DNA from 2 places in the Bradyrhizobium sp. WCU1 genome. Region 2 is predicted to be linked to the other one. Evidence: riboswitches for the same ligand, from Rfam matches in the RefSeq annotation. Region 2 holds a riboswitch; the other holds the start of a gene.
The links. Region 2 has a riboswitch for S-adenosylmethionine ahead of metX (homoserine O-acetyltransferase MetX). Riboswitches for the same ligand answer to the same signal wherever they lie in the genome.
Positions count from the first base shown of each region.

Region 1: it holds a riboswitch for S-adenosylmethionine, as region 2 does, so the genes downstream of both, ACTUWL_RS12650 (O-succinylhomoserine sulfhydrylase) here and metX (homoserine O-acetyltransferase MetX) in region 2, are expected to answer to the same signal.

Region 1 is NZ_CM130280.1:2,714,024-2,728,408, reverse strand. Features, by position in the region: gene ACTUWL_RS12655 (SDR family NAD(P)-dependent oxidoreductase) at 1-479, shown strand, start outside; gene ACTUWL_RS12650 (O-succinylhomoserine sulfhydrylase) at 662-1,855, opposite strand; SAM riboswitch at 1,932-2,011, opposite strand; gene ACTUWL_RS12645 (2'-deoxycytidine 5'-triphosphate deaminase) at 2,193-3,251, shown strand; gene ACTUWL_RS12640 (LysR family transcriptional regulator) at 3,318-4,232, opposite strand; gene ACTUWL_RS12635 (carboxymuconolactone decarboxylase family protein) at 4,362-4,913, shown strand; gene ACTUWL_RS12630 (nuclear transport factor 2 family protein) at 5,001-5,474, shown strand; gene ACTUWL_RS12625 (hypothetical protein) at 5,675-6,727, shown strand; gene ACTUWL_RS12620 (MATE family efflux transporter) at 6,858-8,300, shown strand; gene ACTUWL_RS12615 (SRPBCC family protein) at 8,531-8,947, opposite strand; gene ACTUWL_RS12610 (VOC family protein) at 8,976-9,335, opposite strand; gene ACTUWL_RS12605 (helix-turn-helix transcriptional regulator) at 9,392-10,231, opposite strand; gene ACTUWL_RS12600 (methylated-DNA--[protein]-cysteine S-methyltransferase) at 10,241-10,819, opposite strand; gene ACTUWL_RS12595 (4-amino-4-deoxy-L-arabinose transferase) at 11,019-12,539, shown strand; tRNA gene ACTUWL_RS12590 (tRNA-Gly) at 12,649-12,722, shown strand; gene ACTUWL_RS12585 (DUF3551 domain-containing protein) at 12,819-13,049, shown strand; gene ACTUWL_RS12580 (LLM class flavin-dependent oxidoreductase) at 13,327-14,346, opposite strand.
Region 2 is NZ_CM130280.1:4,457,656-4,472,040, forward strand. Features, by position in the region: gene ACTUWL_RS20595 (Bug family tripartite tricarboxylate transporter substrate binding protein) at 1-486, shown strand, start outside; gene ACTUWL_RS20600 (prephenate/arogenate dehydrogenase family protein) at 787-1,719, opposite strand; gene hisC (histidinol-phosphate transaminase) at 1,724-2,827, opposite strand; gene ACTUWL_RS20610 (chorismate mutase) at 2,864-3,727, opposite strand; SAM riboswitch at 3,902-3,981, shown strand; gene metX (homoserine O-acetyltransferase MetX) at 4,065-5,270, shown strand; gene metW (methionine biosynthesis protein MetW) at 5,267-5,932, shown strand; gene ACTUWL_RS20625 (alpha/beta fold hydrolase) at 6,052-6,924, opposite strand; gene ACTUWL_RS20630 (TIGR02594 family protein) at 7,155-7,808, shown strand; gene ACTUWL_RS20635 (YARHG domain-containing protein) at 7,866-8,798, opposite strand; gene ACTUWL_RS20640 (MOSC domain-containing protein) at 8,933-9,715, opposite strand; gene ACTUWL_RS20645 (GNAT family N-acetyltransferase) at 9,772-10,287, opposite strand; gene ACTUWL_RS20650 (helix-turn-helix domain-containing protein) at 10,344-10,907, shown strand; gene clpB (ATP-dependent chaperone ClpB) at 11,097-13,745, shown strand; gene ACTUWL_RS20660 (M23 family metallopeptidase) at 13,831-14,385, opposite strand, start outside.

The DNA.
Region 1 (14,385 bases), 1.7 Mb from region 2:
CGTATTACGGCCCGCTGCTCGACATCACCGATGAGGCCTTCGACAAGATCATGGGCTCCAACGTCAAGAGCAACATCTGGCTCTCCGCGCTGGCGATCCCGCAGATGGCCGAACGCGGCAAGGGCTCGGTCATCATCATCTCGTCGATCGGCGGCTTGCGCGGCTCGACCGTGATCGGCGCCTACGGCATCTCCAAGGCGGCCGACTTCGCGCTGTGCCGCAGCCTCGCCGGCGAATGGGGCCCGAAGGGCGTGCGCGTCAATTGCGTCGCGCCGGGCCTGGTGAAGACCGATTTCGCCCGCGCGCTGTGGGAGGATCCGGACAATCTGAAGCGTCGCACCGCGTCGACGCCGCTCCGCCGCATTGGCGAGCCCGACGAGATCGCGGGCGCGGTGGCCTATCTCGCCTCCGACGCCTCGACCTTCATGACCGGCCAGACCATCGTGGTCGACGGCGGTGTTACGACGGCGGCGACGTAACGCATGATGATTGAATCGCTTTAGCCGCACGCTCGCTTCACCTCTCCCCATTGGGGAGAGGTCGATTTGCGAAGCAAATCGGGTGAGGGGCCGCAACTCTCACGAGGGACCGTAAGCCCTCACCCGGCGCTACGCGCCGACCTCTCCCGAGGGAGAGGTGAGCCTCCGCTTCCGATCCAAGTTTAGACCTGCTCCAGCGCGCGCTGGAAATCCTCGATCAGATCGTCGGGATGCTCGAGCCCGGCCGAGAAGCGAATAAAACCCTCGCTAATGCCGAGTTCGGCGCGCGCTTCCGGCGCCAGGCGCTGATGCGTCGTGGTGGCGGGATGCGTGACCAGGCTCTTGGCGTCGCCGAGATTGTTGGAGATGCGCGAGATCTTCAGCGCGTTGAGACAGCGGAACGCGCCGGCCTTGCCGTCCTTGACCTCGAAGCCGACCAGCGTCGAGCCGGCGCCCATCTGCTTCTTCACCGTCGCGGCCTGCGGATGATCCGCGCGGCCGGGATAGACCAGCCGGGTGACCTTCGGATGGCTCGCCAGCGCCTCGGCGATCTTCGCCGCGTTCTCGGTCTGCGCGCGGACGCGGACGCCGAGCGTCTCCAGTCCCTTCAGCAGCACCCAGGCGTTGAACGGCGATAGCGACGGGCCGGTCTGGCGCATGAAATTGTGGATGTGCTCGGCGATGAAGGCTTCCGACGACAGGATGATGCCGCCGAGGCAGCGGCCCTGGCCGTCGATATGCTTGGTCGCGGAATAGACCACGACGTCGGCGCCGAGCGACAGCGGGCTCTGCCAGATCGGCGTCGCGAACACGTTGTCGACGATCAGCCGGGCGCCGCCGCTGTGGGCGATCTTGGCGATCGCGCCGATATCGAGCACGTCGAGCGTCGGGTTGGTCGGGCTCTCCAGGAAGAAGGTCTTGGTGTTCGGCCGCAACGCGCGCTGCCATTGGTCGAGGTCAAGCCCGTCGACCAGCGTCGTCTCGATGCCGTAGCGCGGCAGCAGGTCCTGCACCACGTAGAGGCAGGAGCCGAACAGCGCCTTCGATGCCACCACGTGGTCGCCGGCCTTCAGGGGCGCGAGGATCGCGGTGGTCACCGCGGCCATGCCGGTCGCGGTCGAGCGCGCGGCTTCCGCGCCCTCGAGCTCGATCATGCGGCGCTCGAACATCGCAATCGTCGGGTTGGAATAGCGCGAATAGATGAAGCCGGGATCCTGGCCCTTGAAGCGCGCCTCGCATTGCTCAGCGGTGTCGTAGACGTAACCCTGGGTGAGAAACAGCCCTTCCGACGTCTCCCCGAATTGCGAGCGCAGCGTGCCGCCATGGACCAGGCGGGTTTCGGGACGGAAGCGGGCGGTACCTTCAGATTCAGACATGTGACCTCCGAGGTGGCCATTTCCTGGCGAAAATGGCCACAAAAAAACCGGCCTGGAGCAACCTCCACAGACCGGGATCACACTGTCCCCGGCCTGTTTAGCGACTTATTTAACGTGGCTGCAAGCCGGCCGGCTCAAATCACCACGGGATAAGTGCAGCTGATATTCCCTCGCGCCCTTTCCGTCAAGACGGTCATCGGATAACCCGTAAAAGCCCATATATGGGGGCTTGGTGGCCCGTCAGAGGTTGATTTTGGGCCATCTCGAGGGATCGCCGAGGGACCGCGCCGTGTCGTTCACGCTGGAAGATGAATCCAACGGAATCCTGCCCGACCGCATGATCGCGGAGATGGCGGAGGCTGGCCTCATTCTGCCCGCCTACGACTTTGTCGAGAGCCAGATCCAGCCGGCAAGCCTTGATCTCCGCCTCGGCGACATCGCCTACCGGGTCCGCGCCAGCTTCCTGCCGGGGCCCGATGCCACCGTCGCCGAGCGGATCGACCAGCTCAAGCTGCACGAGATCGATCTCTCCGACGGCGCCGTGCTGGAGACCAATTGCGTCTACATCGTGCCGCTGCTGGAGAGCCTGGCGCTGCCGCCGGAGATCGTGGCCGCGGCCAACCCGAAGAGCTCGACCGGACGGCTCGACGTCTTCACCCGCGTGATCGCCGACGGCACGCGCCGCTTCGACATGATCGGTGCCGGTTATCACGGCCCGCTCTATGCCGAGATCTCACCGAAGACGTTTCCGGTGCTGCTGCGGGAGGGCTCGCGGCTCAGCCAGGTCCGCTTCCGGATCGGCGAGGCGACCTTGACCGCCGACGAGCTGGACGAGCTGCATGCCGCCGAGCGGCTGGTCGATGCCGACAATGCCGATCTCACCCATGGTGTCGCGCTCTCGGTCGATCTCTCCGGCGAAAACTCGGGCGGCTTCGTTGGCTATCGCGCCAAGCGCCACACCGGCGTGGTCGATGTCGATCGCCGCGGCGGCTATGCCGTCGAGGAGTTCTGGGAGCCGATCAAGGCGCGCCCTGACGGCAGCCTGATCCTCGATCCCGGCGAATTCTACATCCTTGCGTCCAAGGAAGCCGTGCAGGTGCCGCCGGACTACGCCGCGGAGATGGTGCCGTTCGATCCCTTGGTCGGCGAATTCCGCGTCCACTATGCCGGCTTCTTCGATCCCGGCTTCGGCTATGCCGGCGCCGGCGGCAAGGGCGCGCGCGCCGTGCTCGAAGTGCGCTCGCGCGAGGTGCCGTTCATTCTCGAGCACGGCCAGATCGTCGGCCGCCTCGTCTATGAACGCATGCTGGAGCGTCCCGATGCGCTCTACGGCCAGCGCATCGGCTCGAACTATCAGGCGCAGGGCCTGAAGCTCTCCAAGCATTTTCGCGTGTAGCGATATTCCGCAGGGCAAACGCCGAGAGATCGCTCTGGGGCCAGCCAAGGCAGCGGCCTGTCCGGCTTACGCCTTGGCGCGATCAGCGAGTTGAGAAAGCCTTGCGCGAAGCCGCGGAGCCGCAAAATCGATGAAGCTGCGCATCTTCAGCGGAAGCATATTTTGACTTGCGTAGATGATGCTCACCGGCACCGGCGCAGGCTCAAAGGAGCTGAGCACGACCTGTAACTTGCCGCCAGCGACCGCTTGCGCGGCCTGATAGCACAGCACTCGGGTCACGCCCGTGCCCGCAATCGCCGCATCGATCGCGGCTTCTGCGGTATTGACGGACAGGCGCGAGCGGACTGGCAGCGCTTCGCTCTTCTTGCCTCCATAGGACCACGACGTCCCTGAATTCAGCGCCTCGAAGGTAATGACAGAAAGTTTTTGAAGGTCGCGCGGCACTTTCGGAATTCCGTTCGCCGCAAAGTAGTTTGGACTTCCGCAAGTGATCTGGCGCACCATCCCCACTTGCGTTGCAACCATGGAGCTGTCGCGCAGTCGGCCGATCCGCACGGCCAGATCGATGTCGTCGTCGAGCAGATGAGCGTTCCGGTCGGACAGGACGATCCGGATGTCGATATCAGGATGTTTCGCCAGAAACTCGCTGATGACAGGGATCACATGGAGCCTGCCAAACACGATGGGCGCGGATATGACCAACTCCCCCTTCGGAGCGACGTATTCGCCGGCAACCTTTCGCTCGGCGTCCCCGATCTCCTCGAGGATGCGCTTGCAAGCAGACAGGTAGTCCTGCCCCGCGTCGGTCAGCGCGATCCGTCGCGTCGACCTGTTCAGCAGCCGAGTGCCAAGATGCGATTCCAGCTCTGCCAGCTTTCGACTGACGGTGGGAAGAGGCAGACCCAACGCACGCGCCGCCGCGGTGAAGCCTCCGTTGTCCACCACGGCCACGAGGACCGTCATCGCCTCCAAACGATCCAATTGATTATCTCACTCACCAAGACAATGCCTCTCGAAATTACAGCATTATCATTCCTACTGGAAGGACCTATGTCCGTGGTCAGCCGACCCAACCGGCCTGTTACCGTTCAACCAACGATGGAGATCATCATGGCCCGCCTTCCCATTCCCGCGCTGGACGATGCGCCAGCAGCCTCCAAGCCGATCCTCGCTGCCGTCAACGCGCAGCTCGGCGTCGTACCCAACCTGTTTCGGGTGGTCTCCAGCAGCCCGGTGGCGCTCACGGCCTTAGCCGGCCTCAGCGGAACTCTTGCGAAGAGTCTGGATGTCAAGACTCGCGAGCGCATCGCGCTCGCCGTGGCCCAGGTGAACGGCTGCGACTATTGTCTGTCGGCTCACACTTACCTCGGACTGAATCTGGCCAAGATCAGCGCTGAAGAGATCGCCCTCAACCGGAAGGGAACTTCCGGCGATCCGAAGGCGGATGCCGCCGTCCGCTTCGCGGCGAAGGTCGCCGAAACGCGCGGCCACGTCGGCGACGAAGATATCGCTGCGGTTCGCAAGGCCGGGTACAGCGATGCTCAAGTGCTCGAAATTGTCGCCCTCGTTGTGGAGAACGTCTTCACTAATTTCGTCAACGAGGTCGCCAAGACCGATATCGATTTCCCTGTCGTGCAAGCGAACGATCTCAAGGCCGCCTGACCGGTGTCTCCCGAGCCGACGACTTCGCCGTCGGCTCGGGTCCTCTCCAGCTTACGAAACAGAGCTCGCCACAACAGGAGATTGGCAATGGAAGCCGAACGTCCGCCCGTGCCGCCCTTTACGACCACTGAAGGCGCTGCGCTGAAGGTCCGACTTGCCGAGGACGGGTGGAATAGCCGCGATCCTGCCCGGGTATCGCTGGCGTATACGCCAGATAGCCGCTGGCGAAACCGTTCCGAGTTCGTCGAGGGTCGCGATCAAATTCAGGCGTTCCTGACTCGAAAGTGGGCCCGCGAACTCGACTATCGCCTGATAAAAGAGTTGTGGGCCTACACGGGTGACCGGATTGCGGTGCGGTTCGCTTATGAATGGCACGATGACAGTGGAAACTGGTTCAGGTCGTATGGCAACGAGAATTGGGAGTTCGAGCCGAATGGCCTGATGTGCCGCCGTCATGCGTGCATCAACGACCTACCGATCAAGCCCGAGGATCGTCTATTCCATTGGCCTCTTGGCCGGCGCCCCGACGATCACCCGTCATTGAGCGATCTCGGGTTGTGAAGGGGTCTGTTCGGCCCCCATTTTCGGCTTCGTGCTCAATGGCGAGGTGAAAGATTCAGCCGCGAGACGAAGCATGAATCGAGATCGCGGGCTCCGGATCATTTCATCGCCCGATCGAGTGGGGCGATGACGCCGGGTGTGTGGTTGCGTCGCCTCGCTGGCGGTGACACATTCCGGCAAACAACAGATCGGGAGTGAACATGAGCGCCGCAACGGAGTCCGCACAAGAAGCGCAGTGGCGGAAGTGGCGCAGCGTCGCCGATCTCTATCACGCCTTCTTCACCGGGCTGATCCTCACCGTGGTGACGCGGCGCGGCACCGCCGATGCCGCCGAGTTCGTCTTCCGCGTGTTTCGCCGCCAGCAGCAGGAGCGCTTCCTGCCCGGTCTGAAGAAGCTCGGCCTCGACGGCCTGCCGCCGGCGGTCGCGGCCGCGCAGTATCATTATCTCTCCAACTGGATCGGCGGCGTGCATGTCCAATACGTGTACGAGAACGACCGCAAGGCCTGGATCCGCTATCCGCCGCCGCGCTGGATCTGGAAGGGCACCGCGATCTGCGGTGTGCCGGGCGAGGTCTCGCGCGCGATGCTGCGCGGCTGGCACGCCAACAACGGTGTCGCGCTCGGCGATCTCAGGCTCGGCTTCGTCTGCACCAAGCAGAGCGTCGACGGCCAGGACGGCCTCGAGGGCTATTACTGCGAATATGACCATCCGCTTGAGCTCGACCAGCGCCTGGTGTTCGCGCGCCATCTCGAGGCGCCGCCGTTTGATCCGAACACTGCGCCGGCGCTGCCGGTCGACAGCTGGCCAAAGCCGCGGCTGGAGAAGGCCTATCGCAACTACGCGATGGAATATGTGAAGACGGCCGCGCCCGTCATCGTGCAGGTGTTCGGCCCGGAGGATGCGAGCTATCTGCTGCATCTCACCGGCAAGCTGATCGGCATGCAGTATTTCGACGAGGTCGCGCAGGCGCTCGGCGGCAGCCGTGGCCGTGCCACGGAATTTGCCGCATTCCTGCGCACGCTGTTCGAGTCGCAGGATGATGTTGCCGAGATCACCGAATCCGAAGGCCAGTTCGAGATCCGCCAGCAGGGCTGGAAGCTGATGGCCGATGTGGCCGATTATCACCCGGCCTGCGCCAGCGTGCTGACCGGGCTGTTCGAGGGGCTGGCGGCCGGCTGTGGACGGCACATTCCGCTGCATTTGAAGCCGAACAGCACCGCCGGCGCGCCGTTCGTGTGGTCGATCGGCTAGATCAGAGGTTCATCAAGGTTCACCTGCAATCGCGCAGGCCCCCCTTGCGTCCCGCGCACGTGGATTTCGCCGCCACCATGGTAGGGAAACACCATGGCGCGGCTCCCAGACTGCGCGCGTGGGAGTGGAAATGTCCGACCTCGGCCTCGCCGAAATACCTGTCGACGACCAGGAGCGGCCGCTGCCGCCGCCGGTGACCAAGCCCGCGCGCAACGCGCTGCTCGACGGCCCGATCCTGCGCACGCTGTTGTGGCTGGCCTGGCCGAATGTGATCGCGCTCTCCGCGGGCACCTGCGTGGTGATCGCGGAGACCTCCTATATCGGCCGGCTCGGCGTCGAGTCGCTGGCGGCGATGGCATTGGTGTTTCCCTGCGTGATCCTGACCATGACGATGTCGGGCGGCGCGATGGGCGGCGGCGTCGCATCCGCGATCGCGCGCGCACTCGGCGCCGGCGAGATCGAGCGCGCGTCGACGCTGGCGATGCATGCGCTGCTGATCGGCCTCACCTTCGGCGTCACCTTCATGCTGGGCATGCTGATCTTCGGCCCGCATCTGCTCGAACTGCTCGGCGGCCGCGGCAATGTGCTGGCGCAGGCGATCGCCTATACGCAGATCTTCTTCGGCGGCGCGATCCTGCCCTGGCTGATGAACACGATGGCCGGCATCCTGCGCGGCACCGGCAACATGAAGCTGCCGTCGACCATGATCCTGTCCTCGGCGGTGTGGCAGATCATGCTCGGCGGCACGCTCGGGCTCGGCCTCGGCCCGGTGCCGCAATTCGGCATGCGCGGCGTCGCCGCGGGCTCGCTGATCGCCTATTCGATCAGCATCAGCGTGATGGGCTGGTACCTGTTCTCGGGCCGCGCCCGGGTCAAGCCGAAGCTCAGGGGGTTGCGCGTGCAATGGGCGATGTTCATCGACATCCTCAGGGTCGGTGCGGTCTCCTGCTTCTCGCCGCTGCAATCGGTGCTGACGATCTCGATCTTCACCCACATGCTGGCGCAATTCGGCACCGCGGTGCTCGCCGGCTACGGCATCGGCGCGCGGCTCGAATTCATGCTGACCTCGGTCGCGTTTGCCGTCGGCATCGCCTCGGTGCCGATGATCGGCATGGCGGTCGGCGCCGAGCGCATCGCGCGCGCCCGGCGCATCGCCTGGACCGCGGGCACGGTGTCGTTCCTGTCGGTCGGCGTGGTCGGCAGCTTCATCGCTGTGTTCCCCGATCTCTGGGTCAACCTATTCACCAGCGATCCGCATGTGCGGGCGACCAGCCATCAATATCTGTCGACCGCGGCGCCCATGTACGCCTTCATCGGCCTTGCGATGTCGATGTATTTCTCCTCGCAGGGCGCCGCCAAGGTGCTGGGCCCGGTGCTGGCGCAGACCGCGCGGCTGATCTTCATCGGCACCGGCGGCTGGTGGCTGTCGACGCATGAGGCGAGTGCGCAGAACTTCTTCGCACTCGCCGCCGCCTCGATGGGCGTGCTCGGCGTGCTCTCCTGCCTCAGCGTGATCCTGACGCGCTGGGGCAAGTCCGCGCAGGTTGCCGAGGCGCAGCCGGCGTTGTCGTAGCGCTCTGCGCTGTTATCCCCGGCTCTCACACCGTCGGCGTCGTCCTGGCGAAAGCCAGGACCCATTACCCCGACCGCTTGTTGTCGAGCGACGCTGGGGCCACTATCGCACTCTCAATCGAATTCGGTGGCTATGGGTCCTGGCTTTCGCCAGGACGACGATGTAGGGAGAGCCGCTCGCTACAATTCTCACACCGTTACGGTGATAAGATCTTCTGGCCGCCAGCGCCGCTACGCCGCGTTCTTTTCTTTGGCCGATTTCGCCAGCGCCGCCTGCATCGCCGCCGCGCCAAGGTCCATCTGCGCCGACATATAGGGCGCGATCTCGTGCGGCAGCACGTCGGCGATCCACACCACAAGGCAGTGCGCGTCGTCCTCGGCAAGCACCTGCACCGAGGCGGAATGCTGCTTCAGCCGTTCGCTCGTGATCGCATAGACCAGCCGCTGCCGCTCGTCGTCGCAATCGACCAGCGTCTCGCGCGCCACGGTGCCGTTGCTGAAGCTCACGGTGCGAACGTCACCGTCGAGCCGGGTGTCGGTGACGAAGCCCGGCACCAGCCGGGTATGCAGCGCGCCGAAATCGCGCAGCGCGTCCCAGACGTGGTCCGCCGGCGCGTCGATTGGAATGTCCTTTTGAATCGAAGCCATGGGGATTGGGTCCTTTTATGAGCTGATCTCAGGTCGACACCGCCTCGACATTGTTGCCGTCGGGGTCGAGCAGGAAGGCTGCATAGTAGGTCGGGCTGTAGTCCTTGCGGTGGCCTGCCGCGCCGTTGTCCTTGCCGCCGGCCTTCAGGCCCGCGCTGTGGAATGTCTTGATCGCCTCGTGGCTCGGTGCGCGGAACGCGATATGGGCGCCGCCCTGTGCCTTGCCCTTGTGCAGATGCAGCCAGAGCGCGGGCTCGCCCTTCGGGCCGAAGCCGGCGCCGCTGTCGTCGCGCGAGCACAGCACGAAGCCGAGCGGCGCCAGCGCCGCGGTGTAGAAGCGCACGCTGGCGTCGAGGTCGGCGACGCGCAATCCGATATGGTCGTACATGGTGAGATCTCCAGTCGTTGGGCGCGTCGGTGACGCGCGGACCGGAGCAAACCTAGCTATTGCAGCGCCAGGCGTTCTTGGAAAATCTTGCGGTCGCCGCGGGAGGCCTGGCGAAACTTCAGCGGCGAGGCGCCGGCGGCGCGGTGGAAGCTGCGCACGAAATTGGAGAGATCGCCGAAGCCGACGTCATAGGCGATGTCGGTGACCGGGCTGTCGTCGTCGACCAGCCGTCGCGCCGCATGGCGCAGCCGCGAGCGCACCAGATATTGATGCGGCGTGACGCCGAGCACCGCGGAGAACAACCGCAGGAAATGAAAGCTGCTCAAGCCGGCCTGCTCGGCGGCATCGTCGAGATCGATCCGGTGATGCGAGTTGGCGTCGATCCACAGCGCCGCCTCGACGGCGCGGCGGCGATCGCGCAGGCCGGCGGTGAGCGGCTTTGCCTTGCGGTCGGACACCAGCTCGACAAGGCGGCTGGCGAGGAGGTGACCGACCTCGTCGAGGCCGACATCGCTGTTGCCAGCTGCCGCCGTTTGGGCGAGCTCACCGATCACCATCAATTCCGGCAGCGGCGGCACCGAGCCGACCTGCCAGACGTCCGCGCGGTCACCGATCGTCTCGACCAGCTCCGGGTCGAGGAAGAACGACAGGCATTCGTCGCCGACCACATGGTCGTGCGTGCAGGTGTATTCGTCGCCGGGATGGCCGACCAGGATCGCGCCTGCCACCAGTTCATGGAAGCGGCCGCGGCAATGGCAGCCGAAGCTGCCGCTGCGCACATAGGACACCGAGTGGCAGGCGAATTGCTCGACGAACGGCTTGTCGCCGGGCTCCGCCGTGCAGCGAAACTCGTTCACCGTGATGCGGTCGCGCTGCAGCAGCGTGGTTCGGTTCATTCCCGAGATTTAGGCTTGCGGCCGGGGCCGCGCAACGGGCAGCAGCACGTCGAACAGGGTCTTGCTGGTGGTCGGCTGGGCGCCTTCGATCGAGAGCAGCCGCCGCTTCGAGACGCTGCCGCCGTTCGCCGAAATCCGGTCCGGATAGTGGCCGGCCTCGAGCACGCGGTGGCAGGGCACGATGATCATGAAGGGATTGCGGCCGAGCGCCTGCGCCACCGCATAGACCGCGCCGGTCGCGCGCAGGGCGCTGGCGACCTCGTCATAGGTCCGGGTTTCGCCGCGGGGAATGTCGCGGACGGCATGGTAGACGCGCTGGTCGAAGGCCGCGATGTCGGTCATGTCGAGCGCCACGCCCGTGAGGTCACCATCGCCGCCGCGCAAGGTCGCGACGATGCCCTCGATGGCAAGCTCGATCTCCTCGGGCGGCCGCATCTCGCGTGCATCGGGATAGAGCTGGAACAGCCGCTTGCGGGTTTCGATCTCGCGGAGCTCCGGAAGCTGGATACCCGCCACGCCGGCGTCGCCCCATGCGATGCCGCATCGGCCGACTGCCGTGTCGAAAATGGTGTACCCACGCCCCGCCATGACGCCACCAACCCCCACGAGAGCATAACATCGTCGCGGTCCGGCGCATCCGGAATCTTAAGGTTTGGTTAAGCATGTTGCGGCCGCCGCTGTGTGACCTCGGCAACGTCCGGTCACGCATCACCCGGTCACGCATCTTAAAGGCTTTGCCCGCTATCTGGTCGCCGGCATGCTGCTCCAGAAGACAATCGGCGGAACGATGACCAGCACGAGCGCCGAAGCCGCGCCCGGCCGAGCAGGCATGGTCGGGCGCGCGAGCGGGCGCTTGCATCCGTTGTTTGCATTGCTGCTCCTGGCGCTGGCGATCCGCGTTGCGGCCGCGGTCTGGCCCAACGTGATCTATCCCGACGAAGTGTTTCAGTATCTCGAGCCGGCGTGGCGGATGCTCGGCCACGACGGCGTTTTGACGTGGGAATGGCGCGAGGGCATTCGCGGCTGGTTCCTGCCGACATTGCTGGCCGGGCCGGTTGCGCTGGGTGATGCGATCGCGCCTGGCGGCGCAGGCGCCTTCCTGCTGCCGCGTCTGATCGCCGCATCCGCGTCGCTGGCGATCGTGGCCAGCGCCTGGTGCCTCGGTGCGCGGGTCTCGCGAACCCATGCCGTCGTCGCAGCGTTTGCCGCCGCGACCTGGTTCGAATTGATCATGCTCGCGCCACACACATTGGGCGAGCCGTTGGCGACGGCGCTGATCGTGCCGGCGGCGCTGCTGATCACCGATCATCCGTCACAGCGGCGGCTTGCGATCGGCGGTGCCTTGCTCGCATTCGCCTTCGTCTGCCGCTTCCAATATGCGCCGGCGATCGCCGTGCTGGCTTTCGGGGCGTGCTGGCCACGCTGGCGAAACCTCGTTCCGATGGTCGCCGGCGGGCTCGTTGCGCTGCTGCTTGCCGCCGCGATCGACCTTGCGCATGGCGCCGTGCCGTTCGCCTGGCTGATCGCGAACATCAAGGAGAACCTCGTCCACGATCGCGCCATCGAATTCGGCGTGTCGCCGCCCTCGGCCTATCTGATCGACTTCCTGACCGTTTGGTCGGTGGCGATCCTGCTCCCGCTCGCCGCGATCTGGCGCGGCTCGCGCCACGCACCGTTGCTGCTGGCAGTCGCGCTGGTCAACCTCGTCTTCCACAGCCTGATCGCGCACAAGGAATACCGCTTCGTGTTCCTGTCGCTGGTGCTGTTCACCATCGTCGCGGCGCTGGGATCGGCCGATTGGGTGCAATGGCTGCGCACGAAAGCCACGTGGCGCCGCTTGGCATTGCCGATCGTCCTCGGCGGCTGGGCGCTGCTGTCCGTCGCGCTGGCCGGTGCCAACGAAGGGATGCGCGAGTACTGGACGCGCGGCGTCGGCGCGGCGCGGCTCGCCGCCGAACTGCGCAGCGATCCGCAGATGTGCGGACTTGCGCTTTACAACGTTCGCTTCCAGCAGTTGCCGGGGCGGGAACGCTTGGTCGGCCCGGTGCCGCTCTATGCGCTGCAGCCCGCCGATCCCCTTGCCGAGATGATCCTGCCGCCGCTGCTGTTGCAGGCGACCCGGCCGGCCTTCAATCGCATCCTTGCGCGGCCCGAGGCGGCAAGCGACCTGCCGGTGGATTTTTCACGGCAAAGCTGCGCCCGCGTCGGCTTCAGCGATGCCTGCATCTATGCCCGCGGGGGGAGCTGCGACGCATCGGTCGCTGCGCCCTTTGTCATCAATGACGTGCTCGTGAGGATGGGCCAGTAGCAGGCGGCGCCGCGGCGATCGGCGTCAATGCGCGCTTGATCCGCCACCTCGGCCCGGGCTATGGTCCGGCTAGTCGCCCCCATGGGGTCGACCTCAAGCAATTGAGATCGCGGGCGTAGTTCAATGGTAGAACGGCAGCTTCCCAAGCTGCATACGAGGGTTCGATTCCCTTCGCCCGCTCCAGCCCTCAGGCGAAATTGCACGAGACGGTTTTGTCGGCGAGGCGATATATTTCGCGGCCATAGCGGGAGATTTTACGTGAGGTTGCCTGGAGCGCTGTTGCTCGCGCTGAGCGCGCTTTGCATGACGAAGCCGGCATCGGCACAAACCTATGATCCTCGCTATCCCGTCTGCATGCATGTGTACGGCGAGCTGATCGGCGAACGAATGGACTGCATCTTCACGTCGCTGGAGCAGTGCCAGGCGGCAGCCGTAGGGAATCCGGCAACTTGCCTGATCAATCCGTTTTACGCGCCAAGGCCAACGCGTCCGGGCAGGCCTGAACGCTGACCTTTCCATTCATGCACGCGGGCTTGCCGATCTCCGCGCCGCAATCGCGATCCGGATTCCTGACCCGGCAGTTCCGCAAGACGCGCCACGCACGACGGTCCCGGGATATTGCGGCGATCTGTTCACGCAACGTGCGCGCCTAACGCATTGTACCCGACCTGTTCTTCTCACAACGCGCAGTTATGTTTCCGTAGTTCTCCGTCTTTGAGAACGGAGTTCCGCCGGAACTCGGGAGCGGCCGGCAAGTGCCCGCGGTTGCGTCGTTCTTTGGCGGCGATCAGCGCCAGCCCATCGCCGGCGCGACGTGAGTCAGGATGCTCTCGATCACATGCGCGTTGTAGGCGACGCCGAGTTGATTGGGGACGGTCAGCAGCAACGTGTCGGCCTCTGCGATCGCCTCATCCGTCTTGAGCTGCTCGATCAGTTTGTCCGGCTCGGCGGCGTAGCCGCGGCCGAAGATCGCGCGCGTCCGCTCGTCGATGAAGCCGATCTGGTCTTCCTCCTGCCCGTTGCCGAAATAGGCGCGGTCGCGATCGTCGACCAGCGCGAAGATGCTGCGGCTCACCGAGACCCGCGGCTCGCTTGTGTGGCCGGCCTCTTTCCAGGCAGCACGGTACGCCCGGATCTGTGCAGCCTGCTGGATGTGGAAGGCCTCTCCGGTCTCGTCGCTCTTCAGCGTCGAGCTCTGCAGGTTCATGCGGAGCTTCGCGGCCCAGACCGCGGTCGCGTTCGAGCCGGCGCCCCACCAGATGCGTTCGCGCAGGCCTTGCGAGAGCGGTTCGAGCCGCAGCAGGCCGGGCGGATTGGGAAACATCGGCCGCGGATTCGGCTGCGCAAAGCCTTCACCGCGCAACAGGTCGAGGAAGATCTCGGCATGGCGCCGGCCCATGTCGGCGTCGGTCTGGCCCTCGCCCGGCTGGTAGCCGAAATAGCGCCAGCCATCGATCACCTGTTCGGGCGAGCCGCGGCTAATGCCGAGCTGCAGGCGCCCGCCCGCGATCAGGTCGGCCGCGCCGGCGTCCTCGATCATGTACATCGGATTTTCGTAGCGCATATCGATCACGGCGGTGCCGATCTCGATCCGGCTGGTCTTGGCGCCGACCGCCGCCAGCAGCGGGAAGGGCGAGGCGAGCTGCCGGGCGAAGTGATGGACGCGAAAATACGCGCCGTCAGCGCCGAGCTGTTCGGCGGCCACCGCAAGGTCGATGGATTGCAGGAGCACGTCCGCGGCCGAGCGGGCCTGGGATTGCGGCGAGGGCGTCCAGTGCCCGAACGAAAGGAATCCGATTTTCTTCATGTCGGCAATGTAGGCATGTCCGGCGCGAATTGCGATCCG
Region 2 (14,385 bases):
GCCCCGCACATGACGATCAACGAGCTCAACAAGCAATACGGCCTCAACATCGAGCCGATCCATTATCGCGGTGAAGCGCCGATGTGGACGGGCTTGGCGGAAGGCACGCTCGATGTTGCGATGGGCAGCTACACCGCGGCGCAGACCGTGCTGCAAAGTGGCCGCGGCGTCGTCTTCGCCGTGCACGCGAAGAAGGTTGATGCGATCCCCGAGATCAAGACGCTGCCCGAACAGGGCACGACATCGAAATTCTTCACCGTGAGCGGCTTCTCCGGCTGGGCCTTGCCGAAGGCGACGCCGCAGCCGATCGTCGATCGGCTCGCCGAGCTCTGCGTCGCCGCCAACAACGATCCGAGGGTGAAGGAGGTGCTCGCGACCTTCGTGCTCGAGCCCGCAATCGGCTTCAAGGACAGCAATGCGCTCTATCAGCGCGAATTGCCGGTCTGGATGGAGGCCGCGCAATCGCTCGGCCTGCCGCCGGCGTAAGTCGTTCGGAATTGTAGGATGGGTAGAGCGCAGCGAAACCCATCGATCACACTCGCTGCGCCAATGATGGGTTTCGCTGCGCTCTACCCATCCTACGGTGCTGCGACGACGCCGTGTGTTTGATATCTTGAATCGAGAACCATCCTCATCGTCGTCCCGGCGAAGGCCGAGACCCATTACCCCAAATCGCAATTGTTGTGCGACGCTGGGACCACGATCCCCGTTCGCAAGCAAATGCGGTGGTTATGGGTCCTGGCTTTCGTCAGGACGACGATGTGGGGAAAGCTGCGTGCCCGACTGCTACTTCTGCAAATTCGCGTGCGGACGGCCGAAGTCGGGCGCGGCGGAGTCCTGGCCGGTCTCGACGATGCCGCGGCGGATGGCGCGGGTACGGGTGAAGTGGTCGAACAGCGCTTCGCCGTCGCCGCGGCGGATCGCGCGGGTCAGCTTCGACAGATCCTCGGTGAAGGTGCCGAGCATCTCGAGCACGGCGTCCTTGTTGGCGAGGAACACGTCGCGCCACATCGTCGGGTCCGAGGCCGCGATGCGGGTGAAGTCGCGGAAACCGCCGGCGGAGAACTTGATGACCTCGGATTCCGTCACCTGCGCCAGCTCGTCGGCGGTGCCGACGATGGTGTAGGCGATCAGATGCGGCAGATGGCTGGTGATCGCGAGCACGAGGTCATGATGATCCGGCGTCATGATCTCGACCTTGGCGCCGAGCGCGGCCCAGAACGCGCGCAGCCGGTCGGTCGCGGCGGGATCGGCGCCTTCCGGCGGCGTCAGGATGCACCAGCGGTTGATGAACAGCTCGGCGAAGCCGGAATCCGGACCGGAGTTCTCGGTGCCGGCGACCGGATGCGCGGGGACGAAATGCACGCCTTCAGGCAGATGCGGCGCCATGTCCTTGACGACGGCGCCCTTCACCGAGCCGACGTCGGAGACGATGGCGCCGGGCTTGAGATGAGCGGCGATCTCGGCCGCGACCGGGCCGCAGGCGCCGACGGGGATGCAGAGGATGACGAGATCGGCATCCCTGACGGCCTCGACATTGGTTGCGACGACGCGGTCGACGATGCCGAGCTCGGCGACCCGCGCGCGCGTCTTCTCCGAGCGCGCGGTGGTCACGATCTCGCCGACGAGGCCCTGCGCGCGCGCGCCGCGCGCAATCGAGCCGCCGATCAGCCCGAAGCCGATCAGCGCGATGCGGTTGAAAAGCGGAGCCGTGGTCACGTCGTCACTTTCCGGTTCCGGCCAGGAAGTCGCGCAGCCCCTCGACCACGAGGCGGTTGGCTTCCTCGGTGCCAATGGTCATGCGCAGCGCATGCGGCAGCTTGTAATTGTTGAGCGCGCGCAGCACGAGGCCGCGTCGCGTCAGATAGGCGTCGGCTTCGGCGGCGGTCCTGCCCTTGTCGGTCGGGAAGTGGATCAGCACGAAATTGGCGACGCTCGGCGTCACCTTGAGGCCGAGCTTGCCGATCTCCTCGGTCAGCCAGTTGCGCCATTGTTCGGTGTGGGTCCGCGACATCTGCACGTGCGCAGTGTCCTCGATCGCCGCCACCGCCGCCAGCATCGCAGGGGTCGTGACGTTGAACGGGCCGCGGATCCGGTTGCAGGCATCGACGATATGCGCCGGGCCGAACATCCAGCCGACCCGCAGCGCGGCGAGGCCGTGGATCTTGGAGAAGGTGTGCGTCACCACCGTGTTGTCGGTGGTCGCGACCAGCTCGATGCCGAGCTCGTAGTCGTTGCGCGAGACGTAGTCGGCGTAAGCCGCGTCGAGCACCAGCAGCACATTTGAGGGCAAGGCGGCACGGAGCCGCTTGACCTCGTCGAACGGGATGTAGGTGCCGGTCGGATTGTTCGGGTTGGCGAGCCAGACCAGTTTTGTGCGCGGCGTCACCACCTTGAGGATGGCGTCGACATCGGCGGTGAAATTGCTTTCGGCCGCGATCACGTTCCTGGCGCCGTTCGCCATGGTGGCGATCGGGTAGACCAGGAAGCCGTGGGTGGTCGAGATCGCCTCGTCGCCGGGCGCGAGATAGGTGTGCGCCAGCAGATTGAGGATCTCGTCGGAGCCGGCGCCGCAGATGATGCGGTCGGGATCGAGGCCGTAGGCGCGGCCGATCGCCTCGCGCAGCACACGCGAGGTGCCCTCCGGATAGTCCTCGAGATGGTCAGCCGCGGCCTTGTAGGCCGCGATCGCCTGCGGCGACGGCCCGAACGGCGTCTCGTTGGCGGACAGCTTGAACACCTTGCGGCCCGGTTCCGGCACCGGGCTCTTGCCGGGTGTGTAGGGCGCAATATCGAGAATGCCGGGGTTCGGCACAGGGCGGGACATCATCTACTCCGATGGGCGGACGGGCCGATGCTTAATCTAGCTCTTGGCCGATCCGTTAGAGGGCACCGTATAGCGCGTTGCGTGGCTGCCGACGAGGGCCGAAGAGCGCACCGAGGCGCCGGCCTTGATCAAGGCGAGCTTGATGGCCTCGAAACCCTTGCTCTCAGGGCCTTGCCCGGCGACCGAGACCAGCAGCGCCGCGCCGTCGAAGGCGGTGTCGGGGACCGCCACGATCTCGGCGAGCGGCGCCAGCGCGCGGGCGACGTCGGCGTTCCAGCCGGAGACGCGCACGCTCCAGGTCTGCACCTCCGTCACCATGGCGTCGTCGGCGACCCGCGAGATCAGGAACACCGGCAGCGCGGCGGGATGGTCGGCGCGTTCGAGGAACGGCAGCCGCGCGATGATCTTCGGCGCGCCATCGGCCTCCAGCGCATTCCACCACGGCGTGCGGCTCGCGATCGCGGAGACCAGCGCGAGATCGCCCTTCGATTTCGCCGCCGCCTCGACCGCGGCCTGGGCGCTGAAATGCGAGACGTAGGGCACCACGAAGCCGAAGTGAAACCGCGCCGAGTCGCGCATCGCCTGCTCGCCGACGGAGACATCGGCATGCACGGCGAATGGCGCCTGCACATAGGTGAAGGTCGAGATGATGACCCGCCAGATGCCCTCGATGGTGTCGAGCGGCAGGATGCCGCGATGGCGCTGCACCAGCTCGCGCATCATGCTGGCCTCGCGCGCCGGACGGAACGCCGAGCCCACCTCCTGGGTCTTCTTGACCTGGATCAGGCGGTCGATGATGTCGCCGCGCGCCATCAGCAGGCGGTGAACCTGTTCGTCGATCGCATCGATCTCCTTGCGCAGCTCCTGCAGCGTAGGCGGCGACGGGGGTGGGTTGGACATGCTCTCAAACCTTGTCGTCCGAGCGGCCCGATGCCGCGTCAGACAGGGCTCCTGATTAGGAAAGACGGCCACCGAAAGCAAAGAGAAACGTCGCAGCCGTGCGTTGCGCAATCGGTTAACCAATCAGCCGGCGATGCGGCTGGCTTGACGTCGGGAGACCTCGGGACTAGGTTTCGGCTACTCCGTGGTCATTTGAGCCGGCCGGCTTGCAGCCACGTTAAACAACTCGCTAAACAGGCCGGGGACAGTCAGCTCCCGGCCGAACCTTTGTTCAGGCCGGGTTTTTTATGGCCTGAGGTCCGCTGAGGCCCTCCCGCGCGAGGGCAGGGTCGCCTAGATGAGCAACGTGCGTCCGATACCGAGCCCGCAAACCCAGAGCGATGATCGCGCCCATGAGGCCGATCATCCGTCGTCATTGGTGGCGAAGTTCGGCATGGATCAGCCGCTGAGGCTCGACTGCGGCATCGATCTCGCACCGTTCCAGATCGCCTATCAGACCTATGGCGAGCTCAATGCCGACAAGTCCAATGCGATCCTGATCTGCCATGCGCTGACCGGCGATCAGCACGTCAACAACACCCATCCCGTCACCGGCAAGCCCGGCTGGTGGGACACCATGGTCGGCGCCGGCAGGCCGATCGATCCCGAGAAATACTTCATCATCTGCTCCAACGTGATCGGCGGCTGCATGGGCTCGACGGGCCCTGCGTCGCTCAACCCCGCGACCGGCAAAGTGTGGGGGCTCGATTTCCCGATCATCACCATCCCCGACATGGTGCGCGCGCAGGCGATGCTGATCGACCGGCTCGGCATCACGACGCTGTTCTGCGTGGTCGGCGGCTCGATGGGCGGCATGCAGGTGCTGCAATGGACCGCGGCCTATCCGGAGCGCGTGTTCGCGACGCTCGCGATCGCCTGCTCGACCCGTCACTCGGCGCAGAACATCGCGTTCCACGAGCTCGGCCGCCAGGCCGTGATGGCCGATCCGGACTGGCGCGGCGGCCGCTATGTCGACGAGGACACCCATCCGCATCGCGGCCTGGCGGTGGCCCGGATGGCCGCGCACATCACCTATCTCTCGGACGCGGCGCTGCATCGCAAGTTCGGGCGGCGGATGCAGGACCGCGAGCTGCCGACCTTCTCGTTCGACGCGGACTTCCAGGTCGAGAGCTACCTGCGCTACCAGGGCTCGTCCTTTGTCGAGCGCTTCGACGCCAACTCCTATCTCTATCTGACGCGTGCAATGGACTATTTCGATATCGCGGCCGACCATAACGGCGTGCTGGCGAAGGCGTTCGCCGGCATCAAGACCCGGTTCTGCGTGGTGTCGTTCACCAGCGACTGGCTGTTTCCGACCTCGGAATCGCGCGCGCTGGTGCACGCGCTGAACGCGTCGAGCGCGCGGGTGTCGTTCGCCGAGATCGAGACCGACAGGGGACACGATGCTTTCCTGCTCGACGTGCCCGAATTCCTCGACATTTCCCGCGCTTTCCTGCTGGCCGCAGGCAAAGCGCGCGGACTGAAGGATGACGGCCGGTCATGAGCATGCAGCAGACATTGCCGTTGCCCGGTGTCGCGCCGGAGCGGACCGGCGGCGGCTATCGCAGGGATCATCTTTTGGTCGCCGAGATGGTGCGGCCGGGCTCGCGCGTGCTCGACGTCGGCTGCGGCGACGGCGAATTGCTGCAGCTCCTGGAGAGCCGCGGCATCGACGGCCGCGGCATCGAATTGTCGCGCGAGGGCGTCAATGGCTGCGTCGCCAAGGGGCTCGCGGTGGTGCAGGGCGATGCCGACACCGACCTCGTCAACTATCCCGATGATGCGTTCGACTATGTGATCCTGTCGCAGACCCTGCAGGCGACGCGACAGCCGAAGGTCGTGCTGGAGAATCTCCTGCGGATCGGCCAGCGCGCCATCGTCTCGTTCCCGAATTTCGGGTTCTGGAAGATGCGGCTGCAGCTCCTGATCGGCGGTCACATGCCGCGCACCGAGAATCTGCCCGCGAGCTGGTACGACACGGCCAACATCCATTTCTGCACCATCAAGGATTTCGTGCAGCTCTGCGAGGAGATCAACGTCAAGATGGAGCGCGCGGTGGCGCTCGATCTCTACGGCCGCCCGGTGCCGCTCAACCTGCCATGGTGGGTGTGGAACATGTTCGGCGAGCAGGGCGTGTTCCTGCTCAGTCGGGGCGGGGGCAAGTGACGCCACCTTTGGCGTCATTCCGGGGCGATGCGTAGCATCGAGCCCGGAATCCATTTATCCACGAACTCTGCGGCCCAATGGATTCCGGGCTCTCGCTTCGCGAGCCCTGGAATGACGGCCTACACCACCGCCGCCACCAGCGACCGCGGATCGCGCGCCGGCCAGCGGCCGGCCTCGACCAGCGCGATGAAGCGTTCCACCATCTCGTTGAACAGCGCCGGCTCCTCGAGATTGAGCACGTGGCCCGACTTCGGGAAGAACGACAGCCCGGCGGCCGGCAGATGCTGCTTCAGGAACAGGCTCGGCGCGATGCAATTGTCGTCCTCGTCGCCGCACAGGATCAGCGCCGGCGTCGGCACGCGTTTGATGGCATCGGTCATGGTGTAGATCGAGGGCCTCGCGCCCTGAAAGCTGCGCATCGTGTTGGCCGAGCCCTTGGCGTCGTGGCGCGCCAGCGCGGCATAGAAATCGGCGTGGCCGCGCGGATCCTTGATCAGGAACGGAATCCGGCTCGGCGCCTCCCGCGTCACCTTGGCGACCTCGACCGCGCCGATCGCCTCGTATTGCTCGGCATTGGCGCGGCATTGCGCGCGGAACGCATCGAGATTCTCGAGGCTTGAGCCGGAGCCGACCGCGGCGAGCGTCATCGACAGCGCGCGCTCAGGCGCGTTGAGCGCGACCTGCAGCGACGAATAGGAGCCCATCGAAAGGCCGACGAAATGCGCTTTCGCGATGCCGAGATGATCGAGCACCGCGAGCGCATCGGTGTAGAAATGCTTGTAAGTGTAGACGTCGGCGTTCGGCGGCACGTCCGACGGCGTGTAGCCGCGCGCGGAATAGGCGATGCAGCGGTGGGCGCGCGCGAAGTAGCGCAGCTGCGGTTCCCAATTGGTGTGATCAGCTGCGAACTCGTGCAGGAAGATGATCGGGGTCCCGCTGCCTGCCTCCTCGAAATGCAGCCGGACATGATCTTTCGTCGTGGCGTAGGGCATTGAAATTCTCCTCTCGTTGGCCACCCCCAGACTTGCAATTAATTTCCGCGGCGGCAATGCGGCAGTTCTGACTATTTTCGTCATGGAATTTGCGCGGAATGACCCAGAAATCGTTTTGGTGCCGTCACACCAAATCCTGCTCCCGCCACATCCCGACTTTCAAACCCACCGCCGCGTTTCGCAGGGAACGCGACGGGGAAGTGGGGGCGTTACAGAGGATCTCGTGAAGTATGGTTCAGTTGCTTGCGTATCGCCGGTCGCTTCGAGTTTTGGCGCTGGCTCTGTGTTCGCTCACCCTCGCCGTCATTTCGGTTTCTTCGGCATCGGCTCGTCCGCACCATCAGCGTCACGCGTATTCGGCTCATGCCGGCCATCACGCGCGGCATTCCGCCCATCATCACCACCGGCACACCGCGCGGCTGTCGCGCGCCGAGCGTCGCGCCCGGATGCAGGCGGGCGGTTCTGGCGAGGCCAATGCCGCCGCAATACCCGCTGCGTCGAACATTGAGGCGAGCGCGACAGGCGGCTTCGGCTCATCCGGCATCGTCGACACGGCGCGCCGCTATCTCGGCGGTGGCAACCCGACCGGCCGCTCCAGCCTATGGTGTGCACGCTTCATGAACATGGTGCTGCAGCAGACCGGTCATCGCGGCACCGGGTCCGACATGGCGAGTTCGTTCGCCAAATACGGCACGCGCGTCTCGGGGCCGCAGGTCGGCGCGATCGCCGTGATGGGCCGCCGCGGCGGCGGCCATGTCGGCATCATCACCGGCGTCGACGCCAGGGGCAATCCGATCATGATCTCGGGCAACAGCAGTCACCGCGTCCGCGAGGCGCCGGTCTCGCGCGGCCGGATCTATGCCTATGTGATGCCGACGAACTGAGGCGGCACTCTCCACCTCTCCCCGGGAATGCGGGGAGCGGTGGCAATTCGTTCGGCTTCACTTCCCGTGCTCCTTCGCCTCGATAGTGTCGACGTTGGTGGCCTCGAGGTTGCTCAAGGGAACTTCGACCGCGGCGGGCTGATACCAGGCGAATTGCGAGAAGTAGTTTGCCAGCACCTGATCCTTGAAGAACCGGCCATGCCGCGCGAAAATCTCGTTTCGCGCGACGCGCAGCTCGATCGCCGACATGTCCTTGAGATCGGCGTCACCGAGAAATCGCCGGTCGGAATCGGGAAACAGAAAGCCGTCATGTGCCTTGGCGCGCTGGGTGACGGAGGCCGGAACGGCGGGCGGGGTCGTGCGCCCGACGGTGGCCTGATCATCCTGTCCGCCCGACTTCACCACCGTATGTTCGAACGCGGGCCCGACGGTCCAGACCGCCAGCGCCAACGCGGCGGCGGCAACGCCTGCGCCGTACTTCCAGTAGCGCCTGATCGGCGAAACCTGACGCAGCGGCGATCGCCCGGCTTCGTTCAGGACCTCGTTGATCGTGTCGATCAGGCGGGTCATGTGCATGCGAAAGTCCTGGCCCGAATCGACCCGGGCAGCGTTGCAGAAGTGCAGGAAGCGAAGCGATTCCGGCAGCTCGGCCGCCTCCGGCATGGTTGCGCCGTTCACCAGCAGCGGCAGCAGCGTCTTGTTGTGCTTCAACGCCGTCTCGATCTCGAAACGCACGGAATCGGCGGGGTCCTCCAGACGCGTGGGTTTCCCGTCATCGCTCCTGCCGATCCAGTGCGGACCGATCACGGCGATGACGACGTCGCAGGCGACGATGGCCTTGGCGATCCGATCGACGAAGTTCGCGCCGGTACGAATGCTGTTGACGTCGAAGAAGACGGATCGCTCACCGTACTTCTCGATCAAATGGTCTGCGATGCGGCCCGCTGTGTCCTGATCGACCCGCCGGTACGAAACCATGATCATGCTCATGGCGACCCCGTGCAATCAATTTCGACAAATTTGCTGCAATTCAATATGTCGAGTGAAGTCTATTGCACGCAACCAAGCATTGCAATGCGCCGCGCGCCTATGCAGTCATCAAGGAATATGGAACCCGGCGTGACCTATTGCGGTTCCGCGGCAATCGTGTCGCCGATGGCCGCGCCGCCATCGCTGATGATCTCGGCGTAAATGCCGCATTCGTTGTTGCCGAAGCGCTGCATCAGCGTGTTCGGGACCGAGAGGTCGCGCGCGCCGGTCTCGGGATCGACATTGACCGCGGCACAACGTGTGATCCGCTTCACAACTTTTGCCCGCGCACTGCCGATCGCAATGGTCTGGTCGAGCAGGCTGGCCTCATGCCAGGCCGGCCAGCCCTCGACATAGAGGTTGGCGCGAAAGCGCAGCGGATGCACCGGCGCCTGCACCATCTCCTCGATCGCCCGCAGGCTCGCCAGGTTGATGATCGAGACCACCTTGCGCGGCACGTCGGAGAAACTGTGCCCGGGGCTCACCAGCACCTTGGGCGGGCCCTTGATCTGGCCGGCATGACGATCGGCGAAATAGCGCTCGATCGCCGCACGCCCGGCCTCCGTCTCGAGATCGCCCTGGGCCACCATCGCGCCGTCCCGGCGCAGCGTCAGCACGTGGCTGTCGTCGTCGAAATGGGCGCGCAGCGGCGCCAGCCACTCGTCCCGCTGCAGCATCAGGAAATGCGGCTTCGCCAGCCATGTCGGCGCCGAGGGATCGAAACCGCTCGGCCCGTTCTCGATCGCGTAGCGGCGATCGGAGCGCAGCGTCTCGCCAACCTTGAGATCGGCGCGGGGCAGCGGCTCGGGCGTCAGGCCCTTGACGGGATAGCGAAAGATGCCGGTGATCGTGGCGGAGGAGGCGCGTGTGTTGTCCATCCGCTCGCTCTAGCCTGTTTGGCCGGCGAGGAGAACCACCGCCAATGCGAAGGCTGCTAGTCGGGCCGCGATGCTCCCGGCGCATCCAGCACGCGCTGCATGAAGACGAGTTCGAGCCAGCGGCCGAACTTGCGCCCGACCTCCGGCATCCGCGCGACCTCGACAAAGCCGGCTTGGGCGTGCAGCCGCAGCGAGGCCGGATTGCCGCCGTCGATACCTGCGATCATGACGTGCTTGCCCAGCGCGTTCGCCGCAGCCACCAGCTCATCGACGATGACGCGGCCAAGGCCGCGGCCGCGATGATCGACGTGGATGTAGACGCTGTGCTCGACGCTGTAGCGGTAACCGGGGAAGGCCCGGAAATCGCCGAAGGTGCCGTAGCCGAGCACCACAGGCCCTTCGGCCGCGACCAGCACCGGGTAGCCCAGCGCCAGCCGGGCCTTCATCCAGGCCAACCGCTCGGCCTCGGTATCCTGCTTCTCCGTCCAGATCGCGTTCGAGTTGACGACCGCCTCATTGAAGATCGCGGTGATGGCGGGGATGTCCTGCTCGGTGGCGGGGCGGATCATCATTGGTCTTCCTCGACAAGCCTCTTGAACGAACCCCATCGTCTACTATATAAGACGATATGTCAATTATAGAAGACAATGCCGATGAAGCGCTCGGGCGGCGGGTTCGCGCTGAACGGGAGGGCCGCGGCTGGTCGCTGGCGGAACTCGCCGGGCGGGCAGGCGTGTCCAAGGCCATGCTGAGCAAGATCGAGCGGGCGGAGGCGAGCCCGACGGCGGCGACGCTGTCGCGGATCGCCACGGCCTATGGCCTGACCATGGCCGCGCTGTTCGAGGTTGCCTCGCACAGTTCCCGCCTGCAGCGGGCCAAGGATCAGCCGGTGTGGCGCGATCCCAAGGCGGCCTATCTGCGGCGGCAGGTGTTCCTGCATCCGGCCAATCCGCTGGAGCTGGTCGAGGTCGAGCTGCCTGCCAACCAGGAAGCCGGCTTTCCTGCCAGCGCCTATCACCTGATCCGCCAGGTGGTCTGGGTGATCAGCGGCCGCCTCGTCTTGATGGAGGGGACGGAGCGCCACGAGCTCGCTGCGGGTGACCGCGTCGAGCTCGGGCCGCCGTCGGACATCGTCTTCCGCAATGAGACTGCTCAGCCCTGCCGCTACCTTGTCGCCATCGCGCGGCGCTGAGATTCACCGGGCGAAATCGCAGAGAGGCTCTTCCGTTTCGGAACCAAGTGCCCACATCTGCGGCAAGCCTGAAAAATGATGGCGACGACCAGAGGCTGGTTGAGGAACGTCAACGCGGCCCGCGGAAACCCAATGAAGATGCCGTTGTCATGCCTGAAGGGGTGGTGACGGCAGGCCGAGGGAAAACGAATGAACATTGAGAAGTACACCGAGCGCTCGCGCGGATTCATCCAGTCTGCCCAGTCGCTCGCCATGCGCGACGGTCACCAGCAATTCTCACCCTTGCATCTGTTGAAGGTGCTGCTGGACGACAATGAGGGGCTCGCCGGCGGTCTGATCGACCGCGCCGGCGGCAATTCCAGAGCGATCCTGAAGGCGACCGAAGAGGCGCTGAACAAGCTGCCGAAAGTCTCGGGCGGTGGTGCCGGGCAGGTCTACCTGTCGCCGGAACTGGCGCGTGCCTTCGATGCGGCCGAGAAAGCTGCCGACAAGGCCGGTGACAGCTTCGTCACCGTCGAGCGGCTGCTGCTCGGGCTCACGCTCGAGAAGGGCAGCGAGGCGGCCTCCATCCTCAGCAAGGGCGGCGTCACGGCGCAGAACCTGAACGCGGCGATCGAAGCGCTGCGCAAGGGCCGCACCGCTGACAGCGCGACCGCCGAGAACGCCTATGACGCGCTGAAGAAATATGCCCGCGACCTGACCCAGGCGGCGCGCGACGGCAAGCTCGATCCGGTGATCGGCCGCGACGAGGAGATCCGTCGCACCATCCAGGTGCTGTCGCGGCGAACCAAGAACAATCCCGTCCTGATCGGTGAGCCCGGCGTCGGCAAGACCGCGATCGTCGAGGGCCTGGCGCTGCGCATCCTCAACGGCGACGTGCCGGAGAGCCTGAAGGACAAGAAGCTGCTGTCGCTCGACATGGGCGCCTTGATCGCCGGCGCGAAATATCGCGGCGAGTTCGAGGAGCGGCTGAAATCCGTGCTGCAGGAGGTCTCGACCGCCGAGGGCGGCATCATCCTGTTCATCGACGAGATGCACACGCTGATCGGCGCCGGCAAGGCCGACGGCGCGATGGACGCGTCCAACCTGTTGAAGCCGGCGCTGGCGCGCGGCGAGCTGCACTGTATCGGTGCGACCACGCTCGACGAGTACCGCAAGCACGTCGAGAAGGATGCGGCGCTGGCCCGCCGCTTCCAGCCGATCTATGTCAGCGAGCCGACGGTCGAGGACACCATCTCGATCCTGCGTGGCCTCAAGGACAAATACGAGCAGCACCACGGCGTGCGCATCACCGACTCCGCGTTGGTGGCCGCGACCACGCTGTCGAACCGCTACATCACCGACCGCTTCCTGCCCGACAAGGCCATCGATCTGATGGACGAGGCGGCGGCGCGGCTGAAGATGCAGGTCGATTCCAAGCCGGAAGAACTCGATTCGCTGGATCGCGACATCATCCGGCTGAAGATCGAGCAGGAGGCGCTGAAGAAGGAGAACGACGCCGGCTCGAAGAGCCGTCTGCAGACGCTGGAGAAGGAGCTCGCCGGGCTCGAGGAGCGGTCGGCGGCGCTGACGGCGCGCTGGAGCGCGGAGAAGAACAAGCTCTCCAACGCCCAGAAGCTGAAGAGCGAACTCGATGCGCTCCGCGTCGAGCTGGCCAATGCGCAGCGTCGCGGCGAATTCCAGAAGGCGGGCGAACTGGCCTATGGCCGGATCCCCGAGCTGGAGCGGAAGCTTGCGGATATCGAGGCGAGCGAAAGCAAGCATGGCGGCGGCGAGATGATGGAGGAGGCGGTCACCGCCAACCACATCGCGCAGGTCGTCTCGCGCTGGACCGGCGTGCCGGTCGACAAGATGCTCGAGGGCGAGAAGGACAAGCTCCTGAAAATGGAGGACAGTCTCGCCAAGCGCGTCGTCGGTCAGGCCGAAGCGGTGCGTGCGGTGGCAACCGCCGTGCGCCGTGCCCGTGCGGGCCTGCAGGATCCGAACCGGCCGACCGGCTCGTTCATGTTCTTGGGCCCGACCGGCGTCGGCAAGACCGAACTCACAAAAGCGCTCGCCGCTGACCTGTTCAACGACGAGACCGCGATGGTCCGGCTCGACATGTCCGAGTTCATGGAGAAGCACTCGGTCTCGCGGCTGATCGGCGCGCCTCCCGGCTATGTCGGCTACGACGAGGGTGGTGCACTGACCGAAGCCGTGCGGCGCCGGCCCTACCAGGTCGTGCTGTTCGACGAGATCGAGAAGGCGCATCCCGACGTCTTCAACGTGCTGCTGCAGGTGCTCGACGACGGCCGCCTGACCGATGGTCAGGGCCGCACCGTCGACTTCCGCAACACGCTGATCATCATGACCTCGAACCTCGGTTCGGAATTCCTGGTGAATCAGCCGGAAGGCGAGGACACCGCGGCGGTCCGCGACCAGGTGATGGGCGTCGTGCGGGCGCATTTCAGGCCGGAATTCCTGAACCGGATCGACGAGATCATCCTGTTCCATCGCCTGCAGAAGAGCGAGATGGGGCGCATCGTCGAGATCCAGTTCGCGCGGCTCACCAGGCTGCTCGAGGATCGCAAGATCGAGCTCACGCTCGATCCGAAGGCGCGGGATTGGCTCGCGGAGAAGGGTTGGGATCCGGCTTACGGCGCCCGCCCCTTGAAGCGGGTGATCCAGCGCAGCGTGCAGGATCCGCTGGCCGAGATGATCCTCGCCGGCGAGGTCAAGGACGGCGATCGCGTGCTGATTTCGGAGAAGGGCAATGTGCTGACCTTCAACGGTCAGGTGCCCAAGACCGCCGAGATCGTGCAGTTCGATGCTCCGGTCTCGAAGCGCAAGCTGAACTGAGCGCGACTAGCGCAACAATGGAGGCCCTCTCCGCATGCCGCGGGGAGGGCCTCGCCCTGTGGATCACTCCTGATGGGCGGACTGATCAGCGGTTGGTGATGGAGCGGGTCTGCGACGTCGAGCTCGTGGCATCCGAGACGATGCGCGAGCTGCCGCGGCTCGCCATCTGGGCTTCGATCTTGTCGCGGGCCTGTTCGAAGCTCGCCAGCATCGGACCTTCGAGCGATCGGCCGCGCGGCAGTTTCACACGCATCGGGTCGACGAATCGGCCGTTGACCAGGATTTCGTAGTGGACGTGCGGGCCGGTCGACTGGCCGGTCGAGCCGACGAAGCCGATCACCTGGCCCTGTCGCACCTTCTTGCCGATCTCCATGCCCTTGGCGAAGGCCGACATGTGGCCGTAGGCCGTCTCGTAGCCATTGGAGTGCTTCATACGGATATATTTGCCGTAGCCGCCCTCGTATCCGACCTTCTCGAGCACGCCGTTGCCGGATGCGAAGATCGGCGTGCCGTAGGCGGTGGCCCAGTCGACGCCGGTATGCATCTTCACGTAGCCGAGGATCGGGTGGCGGCGGCCGCCGAAGCCCGAACGCATGATCGCGTTGTTGACCGGCTTGCGCACCAGGAACTTCTTCGCGCT